3 regions of the Ureibacillus sp. FSL K6-0165 genome follow, and region 2 is predicted to be linked to each of the others. Evidence: predicted binding sites of a transcription regulator. Region 2 holds the regulator's gene; each other region holds the start of a gene.
The links. Region 2 encodes CtsR, which represses protease genes until heat stress. Its sites were predicted from a motif close to ATGGTCAATAAAGGTCAAACA; they were not measured.

Region 1 (4,293 bases), 730 kb from region 2:
TGTCGTTCCCGCCCCAGCAAATCTGAGCGGATTCATTTCAATTGGAATAATGCCATGATTATTTTTTCTCACTTCAAAGTGAATTGGAAAATTTTTCAACGGAACAACTTCTCTAAACTTATGCATAAAAGCCAATATGTCATCGTAGATTTCATGAATTACTTGTTTTGATGTATAGTAGATTCGATCTGACGTATCATATTCGTCTTTAAACAAATGTTTAAAAATATTTAAAATCACAGGATTACCATTATGATCGTAATAACAGTCAACAGCATATTCTTCTCCAAATACCCATTGCTCGATTAAAATGCTCTCTCCGTTAATCACTTCATTGTCGTACATGTTTTTTATAACAAGTAAATCTACACTTAACTTATGTATTGCATCCTGCCATTCATCTGCACTTTTTACTTTATACACTCCAACGCTTGAATATCCTTTGCTTGGCTTAATTACAACGGGAAAAGGAATATCCTCCACCGGAATGTTAAAAAGCTCATCCAGGTTTACTACCTTATAAAAATAATCAGGGTACATTTTAGAAAGGATTTGACGGAACATCCCTTTATCTTTTAATTGTTTTGACCAACGATTTTGAACACTATTAGGAGCATAAGATTCAAGCAATGCTAAGCAGCTTTCAGAGTTTGTCAATATCTTTTGGTGTTCGTTAATGATAGAAAAAAAATCTCCATCTGGCATTTCCGAACTGTTACCTTGTTTAATAACAGGTACATTAAGTTCTTGCAACGATTTGACCAGAATTGGAGAAATAATTTGATCATTTATGAGAATCATTTTGAATCCCCTTTCTTAAAGCAGAGTTTCTGTTTCTTTCCATAAAGTTAAAATGTTTCAAACGCAAAAATAAGATAAACTAGACAGATGGCTCTTTTACCTCTCGTTCTGCATACATTTATATGGCATCTAATCAATCCAATTGCTGAACAAAATAAAACGAATTGAGACTTACTTCCTATGACGGAAAAGTTGCGATGAATGGGCCATTTTTCTTATCGTCAAAATAATGAGAAGTTTTAACTTTTTAGGTAAATTTATTATTCATTGTTAAATAAATGAGCTTATTAAGTTTCCCAGCATAATTTTTTACTATAAAATACTCCGACTCTTATTGCTAAGTAAGTAGCAAATTATGTACCAAAATTCATCAATGAAATCAGTAAAAATACTCAACTGGAACGCATTGAGGACGGAATCATTACTTGTGATTATATAAAGTGATAATCAAGGGGGGAGGTGGATACAAAATAGAAGGAATTAAAGCACCTAAACGTTGATGGGGTTAAGAAATTGGTAATTCTATCGGATATTTTCAGATATCCAAAAAATAAAAAAGACTGCAAACGCAGTCGTATCATCGGATGTTTGTAGCGCCCTCGGAGGGAATCGAACCCCCAGTGCAAGAACCGGAATCTTGAGTGTTATCCATTACACCACGAGGGCACATATCAAATAAAAGGTTCTTCCCAAAATTTGCATATTTTATTACTATTTTTCATATAATAATAAATATGCATTGTGTTGTAAATAATCTGTTTCGTCTATGAATATTAACGACTTTATCATTATACACAGGTCTTCATAACAATTCAACCATTTAGCAAGAAGAAAGTTATTCTATTATAGATGATTTGGGATTTGTGTATATTCAATAAATTGCCCTTACTTTATATTTGACCATTCTTGACTAATATGTGTATGATAAACATACAAGCTGAAACAATTTCCGTTTCGGTACGTAGAAATATAAAGAAAATCAATTATTGGTTTAAGGAGGACGTAATAATGAATTTAGTTCCTACAGTTATTGAGCAAACAAGTCGTGGTGAGCGTGCTTACGATATTTATTCTCGCCTATTAAAAGACCGAATTATATTACTTGGAAGCCCAATTGATGATAATGTAGCAAACTCTATTGTAGCACAATTGTTATTCTTAGCTGCAGAAGATCCAGAAAAAGATATTTCGTTATACATTAACTCACCAGGTGGTTCAATTACTGCAGGTATGGCAATCTACGATACAATGCAATATATTAAACCAGATGTACAAACAATTTGTATCGGTATGGCAGCTTCCATGGGTGCTTTCCTCCTATCTGCAGGTGCAAAAGGAAAACGTTATGCATTGCCTAACGCAGAAGTGATGATTCACCAACCACTTGGCGGTGCTCAAGGGCAAGCTACTGAAATTGAAATTGCAGCTAAGCGCATTCTATTCTTACGTGATAAATTAAATAGACTATTGGCTGATCATACTGGTCAACCAATTGAAAAAATTGCGCAAGATACAGACCGTGATAACTTCATGACAGCTGAACAAGCTAAAGAATACGGTTTAATTGACCACATTATTTCTTCAAGTGAGGAAAAATAATCACGAAAATAAAAATTGTCACCCAATAATTATTGGGTGATAATTTTTTATTTTGTCGATTTTCTTTCGCTGGATTCCAAGGCCAAACTCGAGGCCCTCGCCCTTTTTCAACCCTAGGTTTTGTCACTAATAAATTGCGACAAAACATATGCGACAAGTTTACTTGCCGTCTTTACTCAAATCGACATATCAAATATTCATCATAATTTATACTAATATATCGTTTCGTTCAAAAAACCCTATTCTTTTTTATATTCCCCACTTGAAAATTTGTTTGAATAATTAAAAATAAAAAAACTCACAATTCTCGAAATGATTCGAAAAATTGCGAGCGTTTTCAATTTTTTCATAAATCAAACTTCTTTTTGGATGAAGGAAGATAATCCTTCAATTGCCTCATTTTCATCATTACCCTCAGCGATTAATTTTACTGTTGTACCTCTTGCAATGGCTAAGCTCATGATTCCCATTATAGATTTTGCATTTACTTTTTTATCATCTTTTTGCAGAAAAATATCTGCCTTATAACGATTCGCCTCTTGAACAAACAACGCCGCTTGTCGAGCTTGCAAGCCGGTCTTCAGTTTAACCTCCACTGTGGTTTCAACCATTTTCATTTTCACACCCTTTCTAAAACCGTTCATCTCATTTTATATCTATCTTAACGAAATTATTTAAAAAGAACAATGTGAATTCAATTTTATTATTTTATTACTTTTTCGCCACGGCGCAGCTTTTCGGCAATTTCATCAATCTTTCTTAAACGATGATTGATTCCTGACTTGCTGACTGTTCCCGTCGACACCATTTCTCCTAATTCTTTTAACGTGACATCTTGATGTTCGATGCGCAGCCTAGCAACTTCTCGCAATTTTTCTGGCAAATTATCGATACCAATTGTTTGATCAATAAATTTTATGTTTTCTACTTGCCTTAATGCTGCACCAATGGTTTTATTTAAGTTTGCTGTTTCGCAATTCACGATTCGATTCACGCTATTACGCATATCTCGTAAAATACGAACATCTTCAAACTTTAACATCGCTTGAAATGCACCAGTTAAGCCAAGAAAATCTGAAATTTTTTCCGCTTCTTTTAAATAAGTAATGTGCCCTTTTTTACGATCAATGGTTTTCGCATTTAATTGAAATTCATTCATCAAATTGGCTAAAGCTTCACTATGCTCTTTATACATTGAATAAATTTCTAAATGATACGATGACGTCTCTGGATTATTAACAGATCCACCAGCTAAAAAAGCTCCTCTTAAGTAGGCTCTTTTTTGCTCATCTGTTTTCAATAACGATTGGGAAATAGAATGATTTAATTGAAACTCTCCTTGTAAAATATCAAGATCTTTTAATATTTCTTGCGCACCTTCACGAATGCGACAAATGTAAACGTTATTTTTCTTTAATCTCATTTTTTTGCGAACCAGCAATTCTACATTATATGGATAAAGCTTTTTAATAATCGTATAAATTCTTCTAGCTATTGCAGCGTTTTCTGTTTGCACATCTAAACTAAGTTGTTTATTTGAAAAAGAGAGCGTCCCATTCATGCGGATAATTGCAGAGACTTCTGCTTTTAAACATTGATCGCTCTCTTCAATTTGAGTCAATTCTTTTTTCGTTTCTGAAGCAAATGACATCGAAGCCCCCCCTCTCTTATGTAAATCGTTCATACTAATTTTTTATTTTTAATGAGTAATCGAGTAACCATTCTGCAATCGCTTCACCTTCATGTCGCACAACGCCGTTTTTAATTGTAGCGATATCTTTTTTAATTATTTCTAATCCGAGCTTTTCTAATTCTTCCACATCAACTTTAACGGGTTCAGCGTTTTGTTCTTTATAATTTGCTTTTATGGGGGATGGCAAATCATTGCTGTTC
Region 2 (4,293 bases):
TTGGTCCAACATCCTTCGTACCTTTTCCAACTAGTTCCTCGATACCTCGTTCAATCATCTCTGGGCTTACATCAATCGCTTCTAAAGCTTTTGCAGCAATGCCTCCACCTTCGCGAATTAGCCCGAGCAAGATATGTTCAGTTCCGATGGATTCATGCTTCCAACGAATGGCTTCTTCTTGCGCCAACTGTAACACTTTTTGAGCTCGTTGAGTAAAACGATTAAACATCATGTTTTTCCTCTCCTTTTTCCTTTAATTTCGAATTTCCATCGTTTAATTTTTCTCGTATTAATTTTGCTCGGAATACATCTCGCTCTCCTGGTTCCAAAGTTGTGCCTGCGTATTGTTGTACGAATCCTGGTTGAATCAGTATTGTGCATTCATTTAATACATGTTTTGAAACATTTTTAATTATGCCTAAATCTATGCCTAAGCGAACATTAGATAAACATGTTGCTGCTTCTTCACTTGTCATAATCCGCGCATGTTTCAAAGTACCAAAGGCACGGTGAATACGGTCCTCCAAAGCAACTTGGGATTGTTTTAATAGAGTTTGTCTTGCGTTTCGTTCTTGTTCAATGATTTGCATCACGACAGTTTGTAAATCATCAATTATTTCATCTTCTGCTTTACCGAGGGTTACTTGATTTGAAATTTGATACATGTTCCCTAGATTTTCACTGCCCTCACCGTAAATACCTCTCACGACCATGCCAAAACGAGCTAGCATTTGTGTTAATACTTTCATTTGCTTCATCATCGAAAGTCCTGGTAAATGCATCATCACAGATGCTCGTAAACCAGTTCCTACATTTGTAGGGCAACTCGTTAAATAGCCGAATTGGTTATTGAAGGCAATCGGTAAAAGTTTTTCAAGCTGACAATCTAATTTATTAGCCATTTCATAAGTTTCTATTAGTTGAAGTCCAGGGGATAAACATTGGATTCTTAAGTGGTCTTCTTCATTTACCATCACACTAATGGCTTCATCTTTTGAAATGATAACTGAAGCGAATTTTTCTCTATTGGCAAGCATCGGGCTAATGAGATGTTTTTCAACTAATACTTGACGTTGTAATACGGGCATTTCTTGAATTGTGAAATGAGAGAAATGGTGATTTCCGTTATTCAATTGGGAAAAAGCTTGCGTAACCATTTGATCAACCGTTTTCGCTTCTTCATCAGTAAATATTAATGGGAAACGGAAACCATCCAAGTTTCTCGCTAATCGAATCCGGGTGGAAATGACAATGTCATTTTCTTCACCGTCAACGCCCATCCAACTCGGTGCTTCCGCTTTTAAGAAATATTCAAGGTTCATGGTGTATCAACACCTCCCATCTCAAGCTTGCGTTCCAATGCTTTAATTTCATCTCTGAATTTCGCCGCATCTTCAAAACGTTCATCTTGTATAGCTAATTGCAGCTGTTCGCGTGCATGTTCAATTTGTTTTTTAATAATTCGGTTGTTATCCACTTTTTGTCCAGGCCTTTTTCCAGTATGTTTGGTTCCCGCTTGTATTTTTGCAAGTACTTGCGGAAGTTTTTCGCCAAAGGTTTCATAGCATTGTGGGCAACCCAATTTACCTTCATTTAAAAATTTACGAAAAGTAAATCCGCAAGCCGGACATGCATTTGTCTGGATGGATGGTTGAACAGCTCTTTCTTGTGTTTCATTTTTCCAAATAGGCATCCCAAACCAATTAGATAACAATTGATGGATTGGGATTTGTTCTTCTTTATGAAAGTCTAAGTTGAATGGATGAAATTGTGCTGCACATACTTCACAATAATGCTTCTCACTTTTATGGCCATTTATTATTTGTGTAACTGTAACGGTTGCTTTCCGTTGTTTACAGTGTTCACAAATCATGACCCACCACCTCTTTATTTTTCGTATTTTAAAGTTAGTAACATCGATGTTAAAATAGCGGCCCTCAATTCATCACGAGCTGGGAGTTGTAACTTTAACGTATTCCGATCGATGGCAGCGAGCATTATCGTTGCCTCTCTGTCGGTTATAACGCCTTCGTCCAGCAGCCTATATATAATATCTTCAGCCATATTTTGCGTGGCACCTTTTTCAATTTGTTTAATGATATTTTCAATCAGCTCAACTTTTGAACTTGGTTTCACACGAAAAATTCTTATATATCCACCGCCACCTCGTTTGCTTTCAACAAGGTAGCCTCGTTCCACTGTGAATCGGGTATTAATAACGTAATTAATTTGCGAGGGAACGCATTGAAACATATCGGCTAATTCGCTGCGTTTAATTTCAATATGTCCTTTACCACCTAATTCGATAACTTGTTTTAAATACCCTTCAATTAAATCTGAAATATTTTTCATTATGATTACAACTTCACCTCGCTCTTTTTGACTTTGACTATCTTTGACTTTATTATATTTCCTTTTTTCCATATTTGCAACGATAAACCCTTGACCATTTTTATTGTAAAAAAATCGACAATACGTATGAAAGTACGCTTTGCCGATTTTTTATCAATATATTCATCTAAGCTGAAGAATACTCAGGAGTTTTACATTTACGAGAAATTATTTTATACCCAACGGCCAACAATTGGGTAATTCCAAGGTGTTTCTCGCAGCGCATTGAAAATACCGATAATTGGTACAACAAATGTCATAATTCCAAAGATAATTAAGAATGGAATACCAATTAAAAGAAAACTTAGTACGACAGAAATACCGATTAATACCCACATAACAAACTGGAAGAGCAATGCTTGAATCGATATTCGTTTAACACTTTCTTCACTGCTTATTAAGAAAAATAAAATTGGTACTAGAACTGGTGCAAAAAAAGCACTTGCGTGAATAATAACTTTAGCCCATTTTTCTTCCATATATTTGTTAACCCCCTTTAAGGTTATTGAAATTCTTGTTATATACATGTACGAATGATTTGATTAATAGTTTCAAAAACCTTGCGTGTTTTATCATTGATTTTATTCTTTTGTCCGTTTCTTTTTCATATCTTTTCCACAATTTTCAATTTATAGTCAAAAAAATCTTTAGATACTACTAAATAATATGGTATTCTGTAAACAGAAAAACAGAAATGAAAAAAGCCCTCTCAAATTAGGAGGGCTTAATTACCATTCTTTTTATTATCTGTATGTTTAGAATCGATTTCATCAGGATGATCAGCAGGGAATAACCCGCGGGCAAAAAGACCTGAAAACAAGGTGGCACTAATGATAATTAAAATTTTATGATTTTTCGGTACCTCATCAAACATATTGTTTAACATTAATGTGGAAATAACTGCTACTGTCACCATGGACACAATAATATAAGCAAGCCTTCGCTGATTCATCTTAACAAACTTCCTTTACTAATTTAATAAAAAACAATACGAACTAATAAACTAATCGTATTTTACATTGTTTATAATAAAAATACAAATTCAGGAATTAAACTGTAATGGGTCAAACAATAAAAAAATTAAATTAGAATGGAGCATACATATGAGGTTTGTACTTTATAACAAGGAAAACAAATCAAATTATAATCAATTTTTTGATGAAGAAAAATATATTCACGAAGTAGGAATAAACGTTTCTGCGAACCCTATTGTAGCCAAACAAATTGAAATGGTTCAGTTAACAAAAAAAGAATTAGCCATCCTTAAACAATTAAAACCACTTATTGAGAACTATATTCCAAAGATGGTTGATATTTTTTATGAAAACATTTCAATGAATAAACATTTAGTAGAATTAATTAATCAATACTCAACAATTGATCGATTGAAAATTACTTTAACAAAGCATTTACAAGATATTTTTGAAGGACAAATTGATAATCATTATTTAGAGAACCGAACTAGAATTGCCCTTGCTCATATCAAAATTGGATTATCATCTAAATGGTATATCGCTTCTTTCCAATCTTTAACAACAGCATTTACTCAGTTTATTAATAAGCTTGATATTTCTAAAGAAGAAGCAATTCTTGCCATCAATGCATTTTCTAAAATTATCAATTTAGAAATGCAACTTGTGATTGAAGCTTACGAAATTGAGCAAGAACGATTACGTATGGAAAATGATCAAGTAAAACAATCATTATTAATCTCCATCCAAAACATTGCTGAAGATTTAAATGCCATGAATCAAGAAACGACAGCATCGATTCAAATGATTTCTGAACAATCACAAAATATCGCATCAGCCACATCACAAGGTTTAGATTTCGTTGCTGATACAGAGGAAAAATCTAACCAAGGGAAAGCACAATTAGCAAAACAGACAAACTTAATGAACA
Region 3 (4,293 bases), on a different contig from region 2:
AATTGACTTATAAAGAGGGCTATTAAAAAAAGGATGGGACATAACTAATAAAGTGAACGAGCTGCAAAAAGATTTTTTGTAAAAAATTGATTGGAGTGACGGGGCGAGTGCTCCTGTCGCGCACGCTTAGTCGCAAAGCGGAGCAAGTTCAAGGAAGTAAATTCAAAGCTTTCCTGCGACGAGCCCTCTCGAGACCCCGCAGGAGCGAAGGATTGAATCAGAGGAGGCTCGAGCCGGGCCCGCGGAAAGCGTCCCCGGAACGGAAATCAAATTTTCTTCAATTATCAAAAAAACACCATTTTCTCCCGTGAGAAAATGGTGTTTTTTATCGTGCGCCCGGCATGTACATGAACTATAGGGTGTAAGTCCCGAACCCCGAAGACAGAAGTAGAGGTTAGCCAAGAGCAAGGGTGTCCGTGGTGACGCGGAATCTGAAGGAAGCTGGAGGCAAAACACCGGTCCGAGGAACACGAACCTCATATAAGGCTAGGTATGATTGAGTGAGTTTGCGAAACAAAACAAAGCTCTTTCTGTCGAAGGTCATATCGAGTAAATGAGGCGGATAGATGGTGTGAAAGTGCATGTACTTACCCGGGGAGGTCTGGCGGATAGGTGAAGTACGCTTCATAACCTACTTAGTGATAAGTAGCTGAACCGTCAGAAGTCAGCAGAGGTCATAGTATTAGTTGGTTTAGAACTACTAAGAAGGACCGAACAATTAAGAGAGAATAGCCCTTGGCATTCAGTGAGTCATGATGAACACAGAAAACGTAGTACCTCACTTGAGGAAGGAAGCGGTGAATCCCGTGGGAGACCTCTTGGAGGGTGGAGTGACCACTGGCATAAGAAGACAAGCTATTCACGGAAGTTATGAAAACTTGCGTCAATGATCTTAATTGAACCGCCGTATACGGAACCGTACGTACGGTGGTGTGAGAGGACGGGAGCTAATCACTCCCTCCTACTCGATTTTTGTCCCAGCCTCCATGTTCAATCAATGCGGCAAACGGATAGCGGACAGTTTTCGCAACATATTTCTTTCTTCAAATACTCTAAATTGTGAATGGTAATGATGCTTTTATCAAATGAAATAACTCCTTGTTTTTTTAGATCATTCAGCATACGATTCACCATTTCTCGACTTGTGGAGCAAAGGTTGGCAAGATCCGAATTCGTTAAATTGAAATCAATGTAAAGATCGTTGTTTTCATTCAATTTGCCGTAAGTATTGGCAAGTCGAATGAGGGTTGAGTAAAGAGCTCCTTTTTTACCGTGCATCACTAAATCCCGTAAAATACTTTGGGTTTTCAGATGTTCATTTTGTAGCCATTTAATATATTCAATCATTAATGTCGGTTGCTCAGTTAAAAGCATTTCTAATGAATCTTTTTTCATGGACAAAAGTTCAGTATTCATCATTGCTTTAGCAGTCATTGTATGATTGATAGGAGGACCAAAAACAGAACATTCACCGATCATGGAGTTAGGACCGCAAATTCTTAGCGTCAATTCTTTACCGCTTTCTGTTTCTTTGCTTAATTGTACGGCTCCTTTTTGAATAAGATAAAGTTCTTCTGCATTTTCACCTTCCTGGAAGATTTGATTTCCTTTATCTATTTTCAATAACAGACCATGTTCTGCAAATAGCGAATTGAAATTCATAGGAACCATATCGACTAAGACCATGCTATTCATCACATCCTTAATAATGATGTTAATTTGTCGGTTCCATTCAACGACACACATTTAAACTTATATATATAATACCACATTAATCTACTGTTTTTTTTGAATAATTTTGGAGATATTTTTTGCATTTCCATAATCGTAATCTTATAATCAAGTTAGTCAAAGAAGGTCAAACATATAAGAAGGTGATTGGATGCAATTACAACAGGAAGATAATCAAAGTGCATTAGAAAAATTCGGACGCAATTTAAATGAAGAAGTAAAAAAAGGGAAAATTGATCCTGTTATTGGCCGCGACGAAGAAATTCGAAATGTGATTCGTATTTTATCCAGAAAAACGAAAAATAATCCAGTGTTAATTGGAGAACCTGGCGTTGGGAAAACCGCAATCGTTGAAGGGCTGGCTCAACGAATTGTTCGTAAAGATGTGCCAGAAGGATTGAAAGATTGTATTCTTTGGGAATTAGATATGAGTTCATTAATTGCTGGTGCTAGTTTCCGTGGTCAATTTGAGGAACGTTTAAAAAGCGTGTTAAAAGAAATTCGTGAATCAGAAGGGCGCATCATTTTGTTTATTGATGAGATTCATACGATTGTTGGTGCAGGTAAAGCAGAAGGTTCAATGGATGCTGGGAATATTTTGAAGCCAATGCTTGCTCGTGGTGAACTTCATTGTATCGGGGCGACTACGTTAGATGAATATCGTAAATATATTGAAAAAGATCCAGCTTTAGAACGAAGATTTCAACAAGTGATGGTGAGAGAACCTTCTGTTGAAGATACGATTTCGATATTGAGGGGCTTAAAAGAACGTTTTGAATTGCATCATGGAGTAAGAATTCATGACCGTGCGATAATAGCTGCTTCTCAACTTTCAAATCGCTATATTACAGATCGCTTTTTACCGGACAAAGCCATTGATTTAATTGATGAAGCTTGCGCAATGATTCGTACAGAAATCGATTCCATGCCCCAAGAATTGGATGATGTGACTCGCCGCGTGATGCAACTGGAAATAGAAGAGCAGGCGTTAATGAAAGAAAAGGACGAGGCGAGTAAAAAACGTTTAGAAGCCCTTAGAATAGAATTACAACAACTAAAAGATGAACAAAAAGAATTAAAAAAGAAATGGCAATTCGAAAAAGAAGGTTTGGAGCAACTGCAAACAAAAAGGGCATTATTGGATGAGTACCGCCGTCAGTTTGAAGATGCACAGAGCAGGCAAGATTTGAATAAATTGGCGGAACTCCAATACGGAAAAATTCCTGCTGTGGAAAAGGAAATCAAACAATTAGAAAAAACTTTAGCCAATGCTTCAGAAAATCGGATTTTAAGAGAAGAAGTTACGGCAGAAGAAATTGCAACAATTGTTTCTCGATGGACTGGAATTCCAGTTACAAAATTAGTGGAAGGTGAACGGGAAAAATTATTGCGTTTAAAAGATACTCTCCATGAAAGAGTCGTTGGTCAAGATGAAGCGGTGAAACTCGTAACAGAAGCTGTATGGCGTGCACGTGCTGGCATTAAAGATCCTTACCGTCCAATCGGTTCCTTCATTTTCCTTGGTCCAACTGGAGTAGGGAAAACGGAGCTTGCAAAAGCATTGGCCGCACAATTATTTGATTCAGAAGATCATTTTATTCGCATTGATATGAGTGAATATATGGAAAAACATAGTGTATCACGATTAGTTGGTGCACCTCCAGGGTATGTCGGCTATGAAGAGGGCGGACAATTGACAGAAGCGGTACGTCGCAATCCATATTCTGTTATTTTATTAGATGAAATTGAAAAAGCCCATCCAGATGTGGCGAATATTTTGCTTCAAATTTTAGATGATGGTCGGATTACGGATAGCCAAGGGCGTCTTGTAAACTTTACGAATACGGTTATCATTATGACATCCAATATAGGTTCTCAGTATTTATTGGAAGCAGGCTCTTATGTTGACGAAGAGGTTGAAAATGTTGTAATGAGAGAACTTCGAAAACATTTCAAGCCAGAATTGTTAAACCGGATAGACGATATTATTTTATTCCATGCATTGACGGATGAACACTTTACTACAATCGCCTGGAAATACATTAAACAATTGCAACAACGAGTAGCTGAAAATGAAATTACGCTAATCGTGGATGATGAAGTGGTAAATTGGGTTGTAGAAAACGGTATTGACCCACAATTTGGTGCAAGACCATTAAAACGATTTGTGCAACGACATGTTGAAACGGCTGTGGCAAGAGAGTTGTTAAAGGGAGAAATTCTTCCAGGCGAGATGATGAGGGTTTCATTACTAGAAGGTCAATTAGTAGTAGCAAAAGGTGAATAAAGTACGTGTGAAAACGGCTAGAGCTCTTTTTGCTCAGCCGTTTTTTTAAAATAGGCGAAAATAAAATGGATTTTGATTAATAAAGCAAATCTAAGCTTCTCATTTTGATTGTTTGGCTAATAAGTTCTTAAGTTTGACTAATATCTTCCTCAGGTTGACTAATATCAGTTCGAGTTGGTTAATAAAGCAAATCATAGTTCCCTCATTTTATTTGCTTGGCTAATAAGTTCTTAAGTTTGACTAATATCTTCCTGAGGTTGACTAATATCAGTTCG

Region 1: clpP (ATP-dependent Clp endopeptidase proteolytic subunit ClpP) is a predicted target of CtsR. The motif match lies at 1,695-1,715, and genes of this name have one in related genera.
Region 3: NST00_RS14280 (ATP-dependent Clp protease ATP-binding subunit) is a predicted target of CtsR. The motif match lies at 1,845-1,865, and genes of this name have one in related genera.

The regions. Positions count from the first base shown of each region.
Region 1 covers NZ_JBBOQS010000001.1:1,420,077-1,424,369, reverse strand. The annotation lists gene NST00_RS07065 (ATP-grasp domain-containing protein) at 1-801, opposite strand, end outside; tRNA gene NST00_RS07060 (tRNA-Arg) at 1,396-1,467, opposite strand; gene clpP (ATP-dependent Clp endopeptidase proteolytic subunit ClpP) at 1,810-2,400, shown strand; gene NST00_RS07050 (HPr family phosphocarrier protein) at 2,754-3,011, opposite strand; gene whiA (DNA-binding protein WhiA) at 3,104-4,051, opposite strand; gene NST00_RS07040 (gluconeogenesis factor YvcK family protein) at 4,086-4,293, opposite strand, start outside.
Region 2 covers NZ_JBBOQS010000001.1:688,817-693,109, reverse strand. The annotation lists gene NST00_RS03390 (ATP-dependent Clp protease ATP-binding subunit) at 1-232, opposite strand, end outside; gene NST00_RS03385 (protein arginine kinase) at 222-1,322, opposite strand; gene NST00_RS03380 (UvrB/UvrC motif-containing protein) at 1,319-1,873, opposite strand; gene NST00_RS03375 (CtsR family transcriptional regulator) at 1,888-2,352, opposite strand; gene NST00_RS03370 (DUF4870 domain-containing protein) at 2,565-2,870, opposite strand; gene NST00_RS03365 (hypothetical protein) at 3,116-3,343, opposite strand; partial or broken gene NST00_RS14950 (protoglobin domain-containing protein) at 3,495-4,046, shown strand; gene NST00_RS14945 (methyl-accepting chemotaxis protein) at 4,020-4,293, shown strand, end outside.
Region 3 covers NZ_JBBOQS010000002.1:128,008-132,300, forward strand. The annotation lists gene NST00_RS14265 (ABC transporter ATP-binding protein) at 1-13, shown strand, start outside; gene NST00_RS14270 (hypothetical protein) at 753-890, shown strand; gene NST00_RS14275 (Crp/Fnr family transcriptional regulator) at 991-1,698, opposite strand; gene NST00_RS14280 (ATP-dependent Clp protease ATP-binding subunit) at 1,883-4,018, shown strand.